2 regions of the Zoogloea sp. GW822-FHT05C07 genome follow, and region 1 is predicted to be linked to the other one. Evidence: predicted binding sites of a transcription regulator. Region 1 holds the regulator's gene; the other holds the start of a gene.
The links. Region 1 encodes FliA, which starts transcription of late flagellar genes. Its sites were predicted from a motif close to CTAAAGTTNNNNNNNNNNNNGCCGNTA; they were not measured.

Region 1 (8,659 bases):
AGCCAGGACATCCGCGGCGTTGGTCGAAGTGGTCGAATTGACGGTACTCATCATCGTGCTCCGTTACGCTTACTGGCCAATGGCCAGGGTTTTTTCCATCAGGGACTTGGCCGTCCCCATGACCTCGGCGTTGGTCTGGTAGGCCCGGGAAGCCGAAATCATGTTGGTCATTTCCTCGACCACGTTCACGTTCGGCAGCGCCACATAGCCTTCCCCATTGGCGGCTGGGCTCTTCGGGTCGTACACCATGCGCATCGGTGCGGCGCTTTCGACGATCTGCGTAACCTGCACGCCCTGGGCGCCCGGCCCGGCCATCGGCGTCGCCGCGAAGACCACCTGCTTGGCCTTGTAGGGCTGGCCGTTGCTGGAGGTGATGCTGTCGGCGTTGGCCAGGTTGCTGGCGGTGGTGTTGAGGCGCAGAGCCTGGGCGTTCAGCGCACTGCCGGCCACGTGGAAGACGTTGAGCATGCTCACGATACGCTCCTTATTGGCCCTGGATGGCTTGCTGCATGGAGCGCAGCAGGCCGTTGATGAAGGTGATGCTGGCCTGGTACTGGACCGAGTTCTCGGCAAACGCGCTGCGCTCCGCATCCATGCTCACCGTGTTGCCGTCGATGGCGCCCTGCTCTTCCGTCCGGTACTTGAGGCTGGCGTCCAGCACATTGCCGGCGCTGCCCGGCAGATGGCCGACCGAGGTCGTGGTAAGCGGCAGGCCGCTCGTCTTGCCACCCAGCGCGCCGTTCAGGGCTTCGCGGAAATCGACGTCACGGGCCTTGTAGTTGGGCGTGTCGGCATTGGCGATGTTGGAAGCGATCACCTGCTGGCGATACGCCCGCACGTTGAGCGCTGCCTGGTGAAAGCGCAACTCGTTGTCCAGTCGATCGGCCATTCGATTCACCCCTAAAGTTCGTTTCCATCGGTGCCGATATACAACTCGCCAAACAAGGCACCGCGGTTCTAGATCATTTCAATGCAGCTTCCGTGCCAAGCACTCTACGCCACGGGCACGCCTTCCGATGGCCCAAACAGGCGGTGAATCCCTCGTCAATTTGCGCGACAGGCACCGCAGCTCCAGCGGCAACGGCAAACTTTGCCGCCCATACCGGCAAGTGCCGCCCCTTGCGTCACGCCTGCCGGAAAAGATCTGCTGATTTTTTTCGCACTATCCTGCTGGACGTGGTCGAATAAGGACATCCGTCCAAACCTTCGCCCCATGAAGTCCGTCCTGCTCCGCCTCATGCCCGTACTGGCCCTGCTGGGCCTGTGCACACTGGCGCTCCCGGCCGTCGCCCGCCAGGACCCCGCCCCGGTACGCGCCGAAGTCTCACGCTTCCTCAACATCCAGAGCCGCAGCCTGCCCGGCGAGGTACATGTGCAGGTGGGCGACTTCGCCGCCGACAACGTCCTCCCGCCCTGCCTTCAACTGGAAGCCTTCATGCCTCCCGGCAGCCGCCCGTGGGGCCGCCTGACCGTCGGCGTGCGCTGCCTGGCACCGACCCCCTGGTCCGCTTACGTGCCCGCAGACGTCCGGGTCCGGGGCGTCTATCTGGTCACGGCGGCCCCCCTGCTGGCCGGGCAGATCGTCGGGCCCAGCGACCTGCGCCACGAAACCGGTGAGCTGAGCGCCCAGGCTCCGGATGTACTGACCGACCCGTCACAGGCCGTCGGCTACGCCGCGCGCATCTCCCTGGCCGCCGGCAAGCCGCTGGCCGCCAGCCACTTGCGCCTGCCGCCGGCCGTCGTCCAGGGCCAGCCGGTGAAGGTCATTTCCCGCGGCCCCGGCTTTCAGGTGGCCAACGACGGAACGGCGCTGAGCACGGCCCCCGACGGCCAGGGCGCGCAGGTCCGCCTGAGCACCGGCCAGGTCGTGCGCGGCATTGCCCGCAACGGCGGGTTCATCGAGATCATCACCCCGTAATGCACGGCCTCCATGACATTCAAACGGGTTAAAGTTTTGGCCCTGCGCGTCGTTGACCTGAACGACTTGTGGAAGAAAGGACAAGACCGTGAAGATTGAAAACTCAGTCAAAGCGACCGGTGGCCTGCCGTCCAGCGACGGACGAACCCGTGCAACCAAGGACAGCACCAGGACGCAATCGAGCAGCAGCGATACCGACAAGGTCGAGATCTCCTCCCTGTCGTCGCGCATGCAACAGATGGAAGAAACCATCGCCAGCACCCCCGTCGTGGACAGCGCCAAGGTCGATGAGATCAAGCAGGCCATGAGCCAGGGTCACTTCAAGGTGGATACCGGCAAGGTCGCGGACGGGCTGATCGAAAGCGTTCGCCAGATGCTGGCCACCCAGACCGGGCGCGCCTGATAGAGCATGGCAACCGTCGATCAGACCTTCATTCATCGCCTTGCCGTGCTCATCGGCGAGGAGCGCAGCGGCCTGCAGAGCTTCATCGCACTGCTGCAGCAGGAGGAGGCCTTGCTGATCGCCGGCAAGATCGACACCCTGACGACGCTTGCCGAGGAAAAGACCTCGCTTTACCGCACGCTGCAGCGCCTGTCCGACGACAGGACCGTGATGTTCTCGCGAGCCGGCGCCCGGGTCAGCAACGAGAACATCCGGCTCGCCCTCGGCAGCATGCCGGAAGCGCTCGCCAGCTGGGACGAGGTGATCACCCTCGCCACCGAGGCCAGGGAACGCAATCGCGTCAATGGACAACTGATCCGCGAGCGCCTGCAGAACAACCAGCAGGCCCTGAGCACGCTGCTTGCCGCCGCCGAACATCCACAGATCTATGGCCAGGACGGTCAGTCGCGCCCCACCGGAGGCGGCCGCCACCTGGGATCGGCCTGATCTCGGCCTCGGCGTTCCACTCAGCAGCTCACCCAGTCCGTTCAGCCGGTTCAGAGCCTCTCAGCGTTTATCCTGACCCGAAGCCGCCGGCGCTGCCGCATCCCCTGCCGGCGCCCGCGCGGACGGCAAGGCCGGCTCATTCGACGGCAGGATGGAATCGGCCACGCCTGAAGCTCTGACAGGCTTGTTCGGCTCCGGCTCGGCGACCCGCGATTCGATCAGGATCGTGACGCGGCGGTTGCGGGCACGCCCGTCCGGCGTGGCATTGTCGGCGACCGGCCGTTGATCGCCGTAGCCCGCCGCCGTCAGGCGTGCAGGCTTGACGCCGTTCTCGATGAACAGGCGCACCACGCTGGAGGCCCGTACAGCAGACAACTCCCAGTTGGACGGAAACATCGCGGTCGCAATCGGCGTCACGTCGGTATGCCCTTCGACGGTGATCGGAAACTCCGCTCCGGCCAGCACCTGGGCCACCGCACGCAACGCCCTGACGGCCTCCGGCCCGAGCTGGGCGTACCCCGGCGCAAAGAGCACGCTTGCGTTGATCTCGACGGTGATCCCGAACGCCCCTTCGGTGACCCGCACCTGACCATCGGCCACCAGCGGGGCCAGCACCTTGCGGATCTCCTCGGCCATGTTGCGCACCCGCTCGGCCTTCGAACGACGCGCCTCGTCGGTCTCGCCGGCCGCATTCGGTGGCGTTGCCGTGCTCGGGCGGATTGGCGGGATCGGATTTGACGCGATCCGTGGGTTGTCGCTGTTGGCGATGTTGCGAAAGGCGTTCACCACCGAATCGGACATGATCCGGTACTTGCCCTCGTTGAGCGACGACAGGGAATACATCACCACGAAGAAAGCGAACAGCAGGGTGATGAAGTCGGCGTAGGAGACCAGCCAGCGCTCATGGCTCTCGTGCTCGTCTTCCCGCTTTCCACGCCGCCGCGCCATGCCCTTAGCCCACGTACCCGCTCAGACGGCGTTCGATAATGCGGGGATTGTCGCCATTTGCGATCCCGACAAGTCCGTCGAGCAGCATCTCCCGCATGGAGACCAGCGTGCCGATGACGGCCATGAGCTTCTTCGAGACCGGCAGGAAGATCAGGTTGGCCGAGCCCACGCCATAGATCGTCGCCACGAAGGCGACGGCGATCCCAGAACCGAGGCGCGACGGATCGGACAGATTCTCCATCACGTGGATCAGGCCCATCACCGCCCCCAGGATGCCGATCGTCGGCGCGTAGCCACCGGCCGCCTCCCAGATCTTCGCGCCCTGCCTCATCTGCGCCTCCCAGGTGTCGATATCCACCTCCAGCACATCCCGCAGGCGCTCCGGCTCGACCCCATCGACCAGCAATTGCAGGCCCTTCTGAATGAAGGGGTCCTCCAGCGCCGGAATCTGCGCCTCCAGGGACAGCAGGCCTTCCTTGCGAGCCACGTGGCTCCAGTCGACGATCTGCGCGATCAACTCGGCGTGGTTGAGCGCCGGCGGGACGAAGACCCAGCGGACCATTCGGACCCCGGTGCGGAAGACCTGCAAAGAACTCTGCAGCATGACCGCGCCAAGGGTGCCGCCGATGACGATCATGAAGGCCGTGGGCTGGATCAATGAACCTACATGCCCGCCCTCCAGCACCTGGCCGATGAGAATTGCCGCCAGGGCAAGGGTGATCCCGATAAGACTGATGCTGTCCATGCGCGCCCTCTGGCCGTGGTTCAGGATGCTGCCGGACGCCGGCCGCGGCCACGGCCTTCACCCTTGGCCTTCGCCATGCCCTGCGCCGCCCCGGAGATGCGCGCGCGCAGCCGCGCGATAGCCTGGCTGTGCAACTGGCACACCCGCGATTCGGATACGCCGAGAACTTCGCCGATCTCGCGCAGGTTCATGTCCTGCTCATAGTAGAGCCCCATCACGGTCTGCTCGCGCTCCGGCAGATCGTCAATGGCCTTCACCAGCACGTCCCGCATGTTGCCCTCGAGCAGCAGGGTCAGGGGATCATTCCCCTCCAGCGTGATGTGGCGCTCCAGATAGTCGTCCTCCCCGTCACCGGAGAAATCCTCGAAATACACCAGCTGGTAGCCGCGGGCTTCCTGCAGCATGTGCTGGTACTCGGCGAGGGGCAGCCCGAGGGAGTCGGCCAGTTCCGTTTCCGTGGGCGGCCGGCCGTTCTGCTGCTCGAGCTGGTGCACGGCGGCCTCGATGCGCCGCATGTCCCGCCGCAGGCTGCGCGGCAGCCAGTCGTTCTCGCGCAAGCCATCGAGCATGGCACCGCGCACGCGCTGCACCGCATAGGTTTCGAATTGCGCCCCCAGGCCTTCCTCATAGCGGTTGATCGCGTCGAGCAGGCCCAGCATGCCGTTCTGGATGATGTCCTCCACCTGAACGCTGGCCGGCAACTTGGCCATCAGGTGATAGGCAATGCGTTTGACCAGCGGTGCGTACTGGACAACGAGTTGCTCTTTATCGAGGGTGCCGGAGGCGGTGTACATCTGTCATCAGCTTTCTGATCTGGGTTTCCGGGGCCGTCCGCATGTTACGAGACCCCCACCGGCAACGCTACGCTTCTCAATGCCCTGTGCGACACAATCCACGAACGGGTCGATTCAACCGGCCATTCCGGCCTGGGTCGACCAGGCACGCAGGCGCCGGATGAAGGCGCCGGCACCGTCGGCAGGATGGCGCGCGCCGAGCGGCGTCGTCATTGCCTCGGCCAGCGGGTCGCGCTCCACCTCACCGCGCCACACCAGCGGCAGGCCGACATGGCGGTTACTGAAATCCTGCAGGCTGGCAAACAGGGCGGTTGCATCGGCCCGGTCGCGGGCCCCGCTGACGGCAATCTCCAGCGACCCCGCGCCGGCGGCGGCCAGCCCCTTGATCCATTGGCAGGCCCCCCGCGCGCCGACGCCGCTCGCCTCCACCACCAGCAGGCGGCGCCCCGCCGCGCGGGCGAAGGGCGTCAGGCGACGGGCATCACCGACCGTGTGGATTGCCAGCAGGTCGGCCCGGCGCTGCAGCTCGGTGATGCCGGCCTCCAGCCGCGCATGGTGGCTGGCGCCGAGGAGCGGAACCGCCTGCACGGTGGCCGCGGCCGGCACGATCCACAGGCCGTCGGTCACCTCACGCATCGTTTCGGTCACATCGTGCTGTCCCTGCAGGGCGCCGAGCAGATCGCCGCCTTCCGGAAAGCCGAAGGCGGCCAGCAGGGAGCCACGCTCGGGCGCGTGTTCGTCGATCGCCACCACGCGCCGCGCGCCATCGGTCAGCGCCAGCAAGGCCTGCACGGCCAGGTCACGGGGTGAGCGGCCCGAGGTGAACAAGGCCACCACGGCTGAAGGCGTACGGCGGAACAGGCGGCGCAGGCCGGCAGCCTGATCGGAAGCATGCAGCATCTTAGAGGCCTCCCCTCAGGCTGGCTCCGCGGCCCTTGGCGCTGGTCGCCAGCATCAGGCCGGCCTCCAGCGGATCGAGGCGGAACGGCGAGCTGGCCGGCAGCTCGCGGAGCGCCTGGCCGAGAAGCTTGTCGCGGTTCGGCAGGTGCAGGTCTTCCGGCACCCGCTGGCCGTTGGCGACGTAAAAGACTTCCACCTGGCGGCGGATCGCCACGTCGAGCACCGGCGCCAGGGACATGGCCTCATCCATCTTGGTGAGGATCACGCCGGCCAGATCGTCACCGGCATAGGCATTGACCACGTCGTCGAGGGTGTCGCCACGGCTGGTCGCATTGAGCAGCAGCAGGCGCGACACCTTGCCCGCGCCGGTCAGCATCGCGGCCTGCTCGGCCACCATCTTGTCGCGCTGGCTCATGCCCATCGTGTCGATCAGCACCATGTGCTTGTCGCGCAGGCCGGCCAGGGTCTCGCGCAGATCGGTCGCGTCGCGGACCACGAAGACCGGCACGCCGAGGATACGGCCGTAGATGCGTAGCTGTTCGTGGGCGCCGATCCGGTAGCCGTCGGTGGTGATCAGGGCCAGTTTGTCGGCGCCATGGCGCACGACGCAGCGGGCGGCCAGCTTGGCCGTGGTGGTGGTCTTGCCGACGCCGGTGGGGCCGACCAGCGCATACACGCCCCCCCGGTCGATGATGTCCACGTCGCTGGCCATGGAGCGGAAACGCTGGTCGAGGGAGGCCTGCAGCAGGCGGTGCGCCTCTTCCGGCGCCTCATCCTCCGGCACTTCCTCGGCCAGCTCGCGGGCCAGCATGGCCGAGAACCCAGCTTCCAGCAGATCCCCGATCAGACGCGTACGGCCCGGCGCGGTACGGGCCATCTCGCCCCACGCAAAGCCGGCAAGCTGGCGCTCCAGCATGCCGCGGATGGCGGCCAGTTCGTTGGCCATCTGGGAATTGGCGTTTTCGAGGGCACGGATGCGCGCCTCCTCCTCGATGCCTCCAGGACGCTGGCGCGCGGCAGCGTCCCGGGCCGGCGCGGCGGGCGACGGAACGGGCTCGCTGCGCAGCGGTGAGCGCGGTGCCGCAGCAGCTGCCATCGCCGGCTCCACCGGCGGGCGCCGGACCTGGGCCGAGGCGGCATTGAAGACTTCCCGATTCAACTCGACTCGCGGCGGCGTGAAGCTCTGCACCGCAGCAGGAGCGCGCTGCGGGGCCGCTACCGGCCGTGACATCGAAGCGGCGGGCGCAGCTGGGGGAACGGACGCAACAGCCGATTGCTGGCGATTGCTTCCCGCCCGCGACAGGCTGACGCGGAAATCGTCATCGAAGAAATCTTCCGGAGGCTTCGGAGCGACCGCCGGCGCAGCTGCAGCCTGGACAGCCGGAGCCTGGCTGCGGGCGCGCTGGGCCTGCATGCTGGCCACGTCGCCGGCCGGCAATGCGAGGATCTCGACGCCTCCATTGGCGGCCCGATTGGAAAGCACCACCGCATCCGGCCCAAGATCATCCTTCAACATGCGAAGGGCCTCGCGAGCGGTTTTGGCAAAGTAGCGCTTGACGTTCATGCTCCTGTCTCCGGGAACGAAGGCCTTCAGGGGCTGGGCGCGTGCACACGCCAGCTGGCACTTCGGTAGCTTCGATTGTCTCCGGACCCACGCCTATTGAAGGCGCAGAAAAGACAGGTTTTAAGGCGCTATTCCTACTGACACCGTCAGAACATGCTCACGAAGTCACGGCGATCATTGCCGATACGCGGATCAGGCGGGTCTCGGGAACCTCGGAATTGGCCACCACCTTGAGACTGGGCACGGCCCTCCGCAGGAAGCGGGACAGCAGCCAGCGCAGCGGTGCGGGCACCAGCAGGACCGCTGGCAGGCCGATATCCTCCATGCGCTGGGCGGCCGCTGCTGTTTCACGCAGCAGCGTGTCGGCCAGCCCCGGCTCGATCGCGCCGCCCTCCGGCCCACCACCGGCCATGGCCTGCATCAGCACGCGCTCGAGGCCGGGGTCGAGAGCCATGACCTGAACTTCCCCATTGCCCGGGAAAAGGCCCTGCACGATGGCGCGGCCAAGGGACTGACGGACGCGCGTGGTGAGCTCCAACGGATCCTGGATGCGCGGCGCGCACTCCGCCAGCACCTCGATGATGGTCCGCATGTCGCGGATATTGACACCCTCGTCGAGGAGGTTCTGCAGCACCCGCTGCACGGTCGACAGCGACAGCAGCTTGGGCACCAGATCCTCGACCAGCTTCGGCGTTTCCTTGGCAATGTGGTCGAGCAGCGCCTGGGTTTCGAGGCGGCCGAGCAGTTCGGAGGCGTGACTGAGGATGACGTGATTCAGGTGGGTGGCCACCACGGTACTGGCATCGACGACCGTGTAGCCGAGCGCATGGGCCTGCTCCCGCTGGCTCGTATCGATCCATACAGCAGGTAGGCCAAAAGCCGGGTCGGTGGTTTCCCGCCC
Region 2 (8,659 bases), 2.0 Mb from region 1:
GGCCGTTGCAGTTCCGATCTGCAGAAGGGCGCCTTCGAACAGCATCAGGATCAGCTTGTGCGGGTCTGCGGTGGAGACCCCGGTTTCGAAGCCAACTTCGCTGTAGGCGGCTGCGGCACGACGGGCGGCGAGGCCGAACGACATCTTGTTCTCCGTTTGGATTGAGCTTTACGGCTTATTTGCTGATGAGCGACAGCTGTTGTGTCAGATATGTGCTCGTTGTGTTCATGCTACTCATCGTTGTATCGAGCGCGGTGAATTGGGCTCGGTAGGTGCTCTCGATGATCGTCAGCCGGCGATTCAACGCATCGATCTGGGTACCGATGCTCTTTAGACTGGCTGTGAGCCCGGTGTTCCGGCTGGCAATCACGCCGCTGGTACTCAGCAGGTTGGTCGTGACCGTGTTCAGTGCGCTGCCATAGGCACCGAGTGCTGTGGCAGTTGCCGAAAAGTTCGAACTGGCGGCCGTGTCGAATTTGGTGCTGTCGAATTTCAGGCTGCCGTCGGACTGGAAGGAAATGCCGAGGCTGCTCAGTGTCTGGTTGGCATTGTCCGCCAGGCTGCTGGGTACGCTGGTGAGCGCGGAGCGAACCTGCGCCTGGACGCTGCGGAGGGTCGAGTCCCCGTTGAGAACGGCGGCCGTCTGAGAGCTGGCATTGTAGGCACCCAGGCTCTTGATCGCAGAGTTCAGGGCGTTGTATGTCGAGACGAAGGTATCGACCTTGGATTTCAGGTCGGTGTTGTCCCGCGCGACCGTCAATGTCGTGCTGCCGGTCTTGGTCAGGTTCAGGGTGACGCCGTCGATGGCGTCGGTGATCGTATTGCCAGTGGTGGCGATCGACACCCCTTGAATGCTCACGACTGCGTCCTTGGCGGCCTTCTCGGTGAAGGCGCTGGCAGCGGCGATCGGCGTGCTGGCATTGGCCGGGTCGATGAAGGTGGCGGTTCCGCCGATGGTGACCGCGTTGGCCGTACCGCCGTTGGTGGCGGTGAACATCAGGTTCTGCTTGCCAGTGGTATCGGTGACGATCGTGGCGCTGACGCCCGCGTTGGCATTGTTGATGGCGTCGCGTACGGCGCTGAGCGTGTTCTGGCTGCTGTCGAGCGTGATCGTCGAGGTCGTGCCGCCCTTGGTGAGCGTCAGCGTGCGGGATGAGTCGGTGCCGAAGTCGAGCGCAGCGGCGCCCGCGGCATAAGTCGTGCCCAGCGTCAGCTGCTGGTTGGTCGCCAGTGAAGTGACATCGATCGAATACGTACCGGCAACGGCCGTATTGGTGGTCGTGGCAGTGGCAATGGTCGAATCGGCAAGAGTTGCCTTGTAGGCGGAAAAACTTACCGATGAGCTCTGGCCGACGGTGGGCGTGAGGGCCTTGGCGGCAGACTGGAAGGTCGACAGGGCGCTTTTCAGCGAGCCGAGTGCCGAAATCTTGGACTGATAACTGGACTGTTGCGTCTGAAGCAGCGTAAGTGGCTGTTTTTCAACCGACATCAGGCCCGTGATGATGGACTCGACATTCAGACCCGAGCCAATACCTGCTGATGAAAGGGTTGCCATAACGCGCCTCCGTGATGCCTGGTTCCTGCTGGCTTAGATTACGACCGACACGGCAGAAACTTGAACGTGTCGGTGTGCTTGCACTCTATCAGCATAAACCGTGCCACTTTATGAAGACTGTTTTGGATCGAATGAGATCCAGGGGGCTGGGTGTGGCAAGACTCAGACTTTCTGCTTGACGAGCAGGCCCTGCAGCTTGTCGAGCGCCTTGGCGATGGCCAGAACTTCCTCGGAAGGGATCTGGCGGATGACTTTCTTGGAGTCGGTGTCGACGACCTTGACGACGGTCTTGCCGGTGTCCTTGTCGATCGAGAACTGCAGGCTTTGGGCGGTCTGCTTGATGACGTCCTGGATCTGCGTGACTGCCTGGGCGAGCTGATCCGGAGTCAGCGACGTCTTTTCGGTTTCGTCAGCGCCTTTTACTGCCTGGGAGTCAACGCTCGGGGCGGTAGCATCGGCCTGACGGGACGCCTCCGTGCGGGAGGGTTGTATCGACGCTGCGTTGTAGTACGCGGCACCCGAACCGACGGGATGAATGCTCATGATGATCTCCCATTTGCGCAGACGGCGCCGCGCCTGTTAAGGCGCGGCGCCTGCCGCGGCGAGCTTTAGAGGCGGGGTTAGCGCAGGAGGGACAGCACGTTGTTGGGCATGCTGTTGGCCTGGGCAACCATGGCGGTACCTGCCTGTTGCAGGATCTGACCGCGGGTCATGTTGGCGGTTTCCTGGGCGAAGTCAGCGTCCATGATACGGCCGCGGGACGACTTTGAGTTTTCCGACGCAACCTGCAGGGTTTGCACGACCGACGCGAAACGGTTCTGCACGGCACCCCAGGTGGCGCGGGAGGTATTCAGGGAGTCCAGTGCCGCGTCGATGGCGGAAATTGCCGCCGTGGCAGCGGAGACGCCAGCACTGCCGGCGCCGGAGATGGACGCACCGCTCATGGCGCCGGCGGTGGTCGTGCCGAAGGATGCGGATGCCAGCGCACCGGCGGTCGTGACGCTGATCGTATCGGTCGTGGCCGTACCTGCGCCAACCTGGAACGAGAAGCTGGCGGTGAAGCTCAGAATGTTCTGGCCGTTGAACTGGGTGCCCGACACGACACGCGCAATTTCCTGGTTCAACTGCTGGAATTCACCGTCAAGGCTGGCCCGGTCGCCGCTGGTGTAGGTGCCGTTGGCTGCCTGCACGGCGAGTTCGCGCATGCGCTGAAGGTTGTCGGTGATGGCCTGCATGGCGCTGTCGGCGGTCTGCCCCATCGAGATGCCGTCGTTCGCGTTGCGGATTGCAACGTCGAAGCCCTTGGCCTGAGCGTTCATGCGGTCGGCAATTGCCAGGCCCGCCGCGTCATCCGCGGAGCTGTTGATCCGCAGGCCGGAGGACAGGCGCTGAACAGCCTTGGCCAGGCCAGCCTGAGAGCTGGACAGGTTGCGCTGGGCGTTCAGCGACATCGAGTTGGTGTTGATAGTGGCAGCCATTTTGGTTCTCCTTCATTCCGTTCAAGATAAGCGATTAGGCTTAACTTTGGTTCGCCTTGCCCGGTGTGTGTAAGGCAACCGCCGTTGAGTTCATTAACGGGATGGGGCGAAAAGACTTTAGAAAAATGTTGACTTTTTTCTGATTGTCGGCAGGTTTGATCTCTGCGCGGATTTCCACTTGGCTTTTGATAGCGGCGCGGAATCGCAAAGCTTTAGGGGCAAATGCAGAAAACCGCGCCGACCTTATGCAGGGCAGCATTATGCTCTCAGGCTGCATCTCCGATCAGGGGCCGTAGGCGGCGAACCAACTGGTGGTGTGGTTTTCGAGGATGAAGCCGTCGTGGACCCAGCGCTGAAGGGCCAGGCCCGCGTTCCGTAGCGCCTCGGGTTCGGCAAGCTGTTCGCGGATCGTGCGGATCCACAGGTCCGGATCGTTGCGCAGGCGGGTCACGGGGGCGTTCTGGTACGGGTAGATGTCGGTGCAGATCACCGGCCAGCCCATGGTGCCGTATTCGAGCAGCCGCAGATTGCTCTTGGCCTCGTTGAAGGCATGGATTTCGAGCGGCGCGATGGCGAGATCGAGGTCCAGGCGCGCCAGGGCCTTCGGGTATTCGCGGAAGTCCAGCTCGAAGCCGTGGGATTCGTGGACGAAGGGTTTGAGTGCCTCCGGGCACATGCCCATGAAGATCCAGTCGACTTCTTCGGCCAGTGCTTCCACGACGGGGTAGATGAGTTCGAGGTCGCCGTGGTGCTGCTGTGCGCCGGCCCAGCCTACACGGGGCTTGCGGCGCGGCAGGCGGGCTGGCGCCACGTCGCCCCATAGCGACCATTCGAGGCAGTTCGGCATGAGCCGGACGTCTTCGGCCATGTCCGCGCAGAGGTCGGCGAGGGGTTGGGTGCTGGCTACGACCCGGTCCATCAGCGCGAGATTCCTGCGAAGGCGCTGTCTGCCGTCCTTGTAGCCGGATTTGTACATAGGGTGTTTTTTGGGGAGTTCGGTCACCAGGTCGTCGATCGTCAGGATGCGCCGGACCTTGGGCAGGTGGCGGGCGTAGATTTCGATGGCGTCGCTCTGGCTGTCGTCGAGGGGTTGGTGCAGGATCAGCGAATCGGGCCTGGCGCGGGCGATCTCGACCGGCGACAGGATGCGCATGGAGAAGGCCTTGGGGTGTTCGCAGAACATGGTCTGCGCGAGACCGGCCAGGGCGATGGTGCGCAGCGGGGCGCGCAGGCGGTATTCGCCGGCGCCGCCTGGAACCGGGAGCGCAAGGATCCGCGGGCGGTCGTGGAAGTTCAGGTCCCAGTCGATCGGCGCTACGTGTTCGGGCTTGTAGGGCTCCAGCAGGCTCAGGTTGCGGTTGTAGGCCGGGTCGCAGGCGAGTCGGTCGATCCAGCGCTCCAGCAGGGTGTGGTTGGCCTCCTGGGAACTCAGCAGATCCTTGAGCTTGCCTTCGAGCTTGCGCTGGCGTGCGACGATGGAAACGCTGTTGTAGTGCACCAGCACCGAGTAAGGCGTCCACACGATCTTGTGGCCGAGGTCGCTGGTGCGCAGGCAGAAGTCGAGGGTGCCGTGGACGAGCGGGAAGCGCTCGGTGTCGAAGCCGCCGAGCTCGACGAGCACGCTGCGCCGGACCACGAAGGCCGAGCCGCCGACGGTGCTGAGGTTCTGGTCGCACAGGGCCCGGCCCATGTAGCCGGGGTCGGTCAGTTCGAGCTGGTTGTCCCAGGGATTTCCCATCGAGCCGTTCATGCCGAGCAGCCAGCCGCCCTGCTGGACACGTGCTGTTTCGGGGTAGGTCAGGCGGGGGGCCACGATCACCACTTCGGGGCGCTGGGCAATACCCATCAGGCGATCCAACCAGTCGTCCTGGACGACGTGGATGTCGTTGTCGAGAAACAGCACGTAGTCCCCGCGGGCGATCTGGCTGCCCGTGTTGGCGCTGGCGGACCAGCTGAACTCGCCGGGGCAGGCGACGACCGTGACGGCCTGGCCGTTGGGCAGCTGCCGTTCCGTCTTCAGGGTGGTGAGATAGTTCAGCGTATCGGGGTCGGTGCTGTCGTTGTCGACGACGATGATCTCGTAGTTGTCATAGTTGGTGCGTTCCTGCAGGCTTTCGAGCAGGGGGCGCAGGTATTCCGCGCGGTCGCGCGTCGGGATCACGATGCTGACCAGGGGGCATTCCGGCCAGTGGTATTCGACCCGGCGGGTGCCGAGCAGCGCGCCATCTAGGACCTTGGCGTCGAGCCCCTTCCGGGCCAGGTGGGCGACCACGGCGCTCTTTTCCGCCTCGGGCTCCATGCTGCGGCGGGAGTTGCGGGGCAGGTGGGCGAGGAGCTGGTCGATGTGGCCGATTGCCGTTTCGCCCGCGTGGTCGAGGATGCGCAGGCTCAGGTCGTAGTTCTCGGCGCCGGCGAGCGTGCCATAGCGGCCAGCTTCGAGGAAGGCGCTCTTTTCGGCGACGACGAAGCAGCCAAAGTAAGCCTGGGAGCGCAGCAGGTCCAGGTTGAAGTCCGGCTTGAACAGCGGCTGGGTGAAGCTGTCGTCGGGTTCGCGGGTGTCTTCGTCGCAGTAGATCAGCCGCCAGTCCGGGCGGACGTTGATGTAGTCGGCGATGACCTGGAGTGCATGCGGCTCGAAGCTGAGGCCGGGGTCGATGCGGGCCAGCCAGCTGCCCGGCGAGGCGGCGGCCATCTCGTCGATGACGTAGTCGATGTGGGCCGCGTCGCGCAGGGCCAGCCACTGCAGGTTGGGGATGTCGCTCAGCCCTTCGGGGGCTTCCATGGCGGTGACCACCGTGAGCAGCCATTCGGGGTAGAGCTGGGCGCCCAGGCTGTCCAGGGTGTCGGCGAGGAGGGATTCCTCGCCGGGGTGCAGGGCGGCCAGCAGGTGAATGCCCGGCCGTTTGGACCATTTGAGTACCATGCGCTCGGCGAGCAGCTGGGCGTCGATCTCCTGCAGGGTCTGGCGGGTACGCCAGGTGGCGTACCGTTTGTTGGCTTCGGTGAAGGCAGGGTCGTCGCCGAGGGTTTTGGGAACCTCGTGCACGGGCATCGCCTGGGTGAGCTGGATGAAGTGCTCCAGCTGCTCCCAGAAGCGGGCTTCCGTTGCAATGTAGTCGTCCCATGCTTCGCCGACGGAGGTGAGAGCCCGTTCGATCTCGTCGGGCGTGTCGTTCAGGGCGATGCCCTTCAGGCCGGCTTCCGATCCGCCAATCTTGCTGGTGTCCACCAGCGGAGAGGGCAGGATGATCGACGGGCAGCCGCACAGCACCGCCTCGGTATTGATTGCCGTCGATTCGAAGCAGTAGATGGCTTCGCTGCGGCGAAACAGGGCGGCCAGCTCCTCGTGGCTCTCCGGCCAGTCCGCGGTGATCAGCGTGGCCCTGTCGGCGAGTTCCGGGTAGAGCTTCAGTGCGGCGCGGTAGCGTCCGGGGTAGAGCAGGACGCCGCTGCGCGCCTGGTCGTGCGGATTGTCCAGGTTGTTGAAAACGCTGGTGTCGATCGGGGGGAGGAACAGGACGTTCTGCGGATCGGCATTCTTCGGCATGAAGATGCGCGAATAACCGAAGACCAGTTCGGTGTCCGCGAAGTCGGCATCTCCGCCGAGCAGGCCGGCCCGGTTGAGGACGTAGCGCACGACCGAGCCGGCCTTGCGGGGATTGCCGGGCACGACCTCCGGGTATACGACGATCGGCTCAAGTTTCAGTGCTTTGTGCCGTTCAATGGCCTCCTGCGTGAGGATAGGGGTGCGCAGGTGCGGATTGGTGACTGTTTCGTACAGGTAGGCCTCTTCGCCGCGGACGTTCAGCGCGTGGCACAGGAGATGAAGTACGCGTATGCCTGCCGAGGTGCGCCGATAGGCCGGCGCTTCAATGTAATAAGGGCGGCGCGGGGGCGAAAACAGGGTGTGCTCGGAAGGCATGTTCGTATTGGATCGTGCGGTAGGTCGGCAAATGGTAGGCGTGTGCAAGTCCGCACAGCGTAGCGTCAGCTTGGGCGTCCGTCCACGCCATGGGGACTTTGCAGTGCATTGCCGGCGGCGGCTTGAGTGGTGGTGAGAATGCTATACTTTGCCTTCAGCGAAAATCATGCGATTCATCTTGAGCGCAGCGCGTTCTGTCCTTCCGCACGTCGTTTCTCCGCACGTATTTCTCCGCGACGCAGAATGTCGGGCGGGGGCGTTGCAATTCCCGCGTTTCCTTTTCTGATTTCCTGTGTCGCGTCTCCCGTTTCATCCGAATTCATCCCGATCTCCGGAGAAGCGGCGGCAGGCGTTTCGTCTTGCGCCGCGCGACAGGGCGGTGCGGCCCGCAATTCGAGTCGCAATTCGATTTTTTCCCTTCAGTTTCAGACCGGCGTGTCGATGCTTGCCAGGCGAGTCTCCCGCTGGATGCCGGTCATGATTGGGGGGGCCGATAATTTAATGGAGGGTGACGATGTCAACCGTACGTATTGGTGAAGCAGTGGTCGGTGAAAGGCATCCGGTCTATATCATTGCCGAGATCGGTATTAACCATAATGGCAGCCTGGATCTGGCCAAGCAGTTGATCGACGTGGCGGTGACGTCGGGTTGCAATGCGGTGAAGTTTCAGAAGCGCACCGTTGATGTCGTCTATACGCCCGAAGAGCTGGAGCGGCCGCGGGAAAGTCCCTTCGGTACGACCAATGGCGAGCTGAAGCGCGGGCTCGAATTCGGTCTCGAGCAATACCGGGAAATCGATGCCTATTGCCGCGAGAAGGGTATTGCGTGGTTTGCGTCGTGCTGGGACGAGGCGTCCGTCGATTTCATCGACCAGTTCGACGTGCCCTGCTACAAGATCGCCTCGGCCTCGTTGACCGACGACAACCTGCTGCGCCACACCCGCAGCAAGGGCAAGCCGATCGTGCTGTCCACGGGCATGAGCTCCCTCGATGAGATCTTCCACGCCGTCGAGGTCCTCGGCCGGCAGGACCTCGTCGTGATGCATTCCTGCAGCACCTATCCGGCGCATTACGACGAATTGAACCTGCGCGTCATTCCGATCCTGCAGCAGCAGTTCGGGGTGCCGGTCGGCTATTCCGGGCACGAGACGGGGATTCCGTCCTCGGTGGCATCGGTGGCCATCGGCGCATGCATGATCGAGCGCCACATCACCCTCGAGCGTTCCATGTGGGGCAGCGACCAGGCCGCCTCCCTCGGGCCGAGCGGCTTCACCCAGCTGGTGCGGGACATCCGCCTGGTCGAGACGGCGCTCGGCGACGGCGTCAAGCGGGTGCTCGAACGGGAAGTGCCGATCATGGAAAAGCTGCGACGGGTTGGCGCACGTGACCGTTACTATTGATGCGGTGGTCATGGACGTGGACGGCGTCCTGACCGATGGCGGTTTCTGGTGGACCGCCAGCGGCGAGGAGTCGAAGCGTTTCAGTTTCCTAGACGTGATGGGGATTTCGCTGGGCCGCAAGGCGGGTCTGGTGTTCGGCATCATCACGGGCGAGGACACGCCGTTCGCCGAGCGTTTCGCCAAGAAGATGGCGATGGCCGAGCTCCACGTCGGCTGCAAGGAAAAAGGCAAGGCCTTGCAGCTGATCTCTGAGCGCCAGGGCATCCCGCTGTCCAACATCTGCTATGTCGGCGACGACGTGAATG

Region 2: AC3QL2_RS15135 (flagellin N-terminal helical domain-containing protein) is a predicted target of FliA. The motif match lies at 3,223-3,249, and genes of this name have one in related genera.

Annotation. Positions count from the first base shown of each region.
Region 1 is NZ_CM179510.1:1,249,992-1,258,650, forward strand. It holds gene AC3QL2_RS05905 (flagellar hook assembly protein FlgD) at 1-51, opposite strand, end outside; gene flgC (flagellar basal body rod protein FlgC) at 70-474, opposite strand; gene flgB (flagellar basal body rod protein FlgB) at 485-889, opposite strand; gene flgA (flagellar basal body P-ring formation chaperone FlgA) at 1,214-1,918, shown strand; gene flgM (flagellar biosynthesis anti-sigma factor FlgM) at 2,007-2,321, shown strand; gene AC3QL2_RS05930 (flagella synthesis protein FlgN) at 2,328-2,807, shown strand; gene motD (flagellar motor protein MotD) at 2,868-3,755, opposite strand; gene AC3QL2_RS05940 (flagellar motor protein) at 3,760-4,500, opposite strand; gene AC3QL2_RS05945 (RNA polymerase sigma factor FliA) at 4,521-5,294, opposite strand; gene AC3QL2_RS05950 (MinD/ParA family ATP-binding protein) at 5,409-6,194, opposite strand; gene flhF (flagellar biosynthesis GTPase FlhF) at 6,196-7,758, opposite strand; gene flhA (flagellar biosynthesis protein FlhA) at 7,916-8,659, opposite strand, start outside.
Region 2 is NZ_CM179510.1:3,238,784-3,247,442, forward strand. It holds gene fliS (flagellar export chaperone FliS) at 1-144, opposite strand, end outside; gene fliD (flagellar filament capping protein FliD) at 176-1,555, opposite strand; gene AC3QL2_RS15130 (flagellar protein FlaG) at 1,718-2,098, opposite strand; gene AC3QL2_RS15135 (flagellin N-terminal helical domain-containing protein) at 2,176-3,033, opposite strand; gene AC3QL2_RS15140 (glycosyltransferase) at 3,317-6,955, opposite strand; gene AC3QL2_RS15145 (hypothetical protein) at 7,094-7,492, shown strand; gene AC3QL2_RS15150 (N-acetylneuraminate synthase family protein) at 7,470-8,354, shown strand; gene AC3QL2_RS15155 (KdsC family phosphatase) at 8,338-8,659, shown strand, end outside.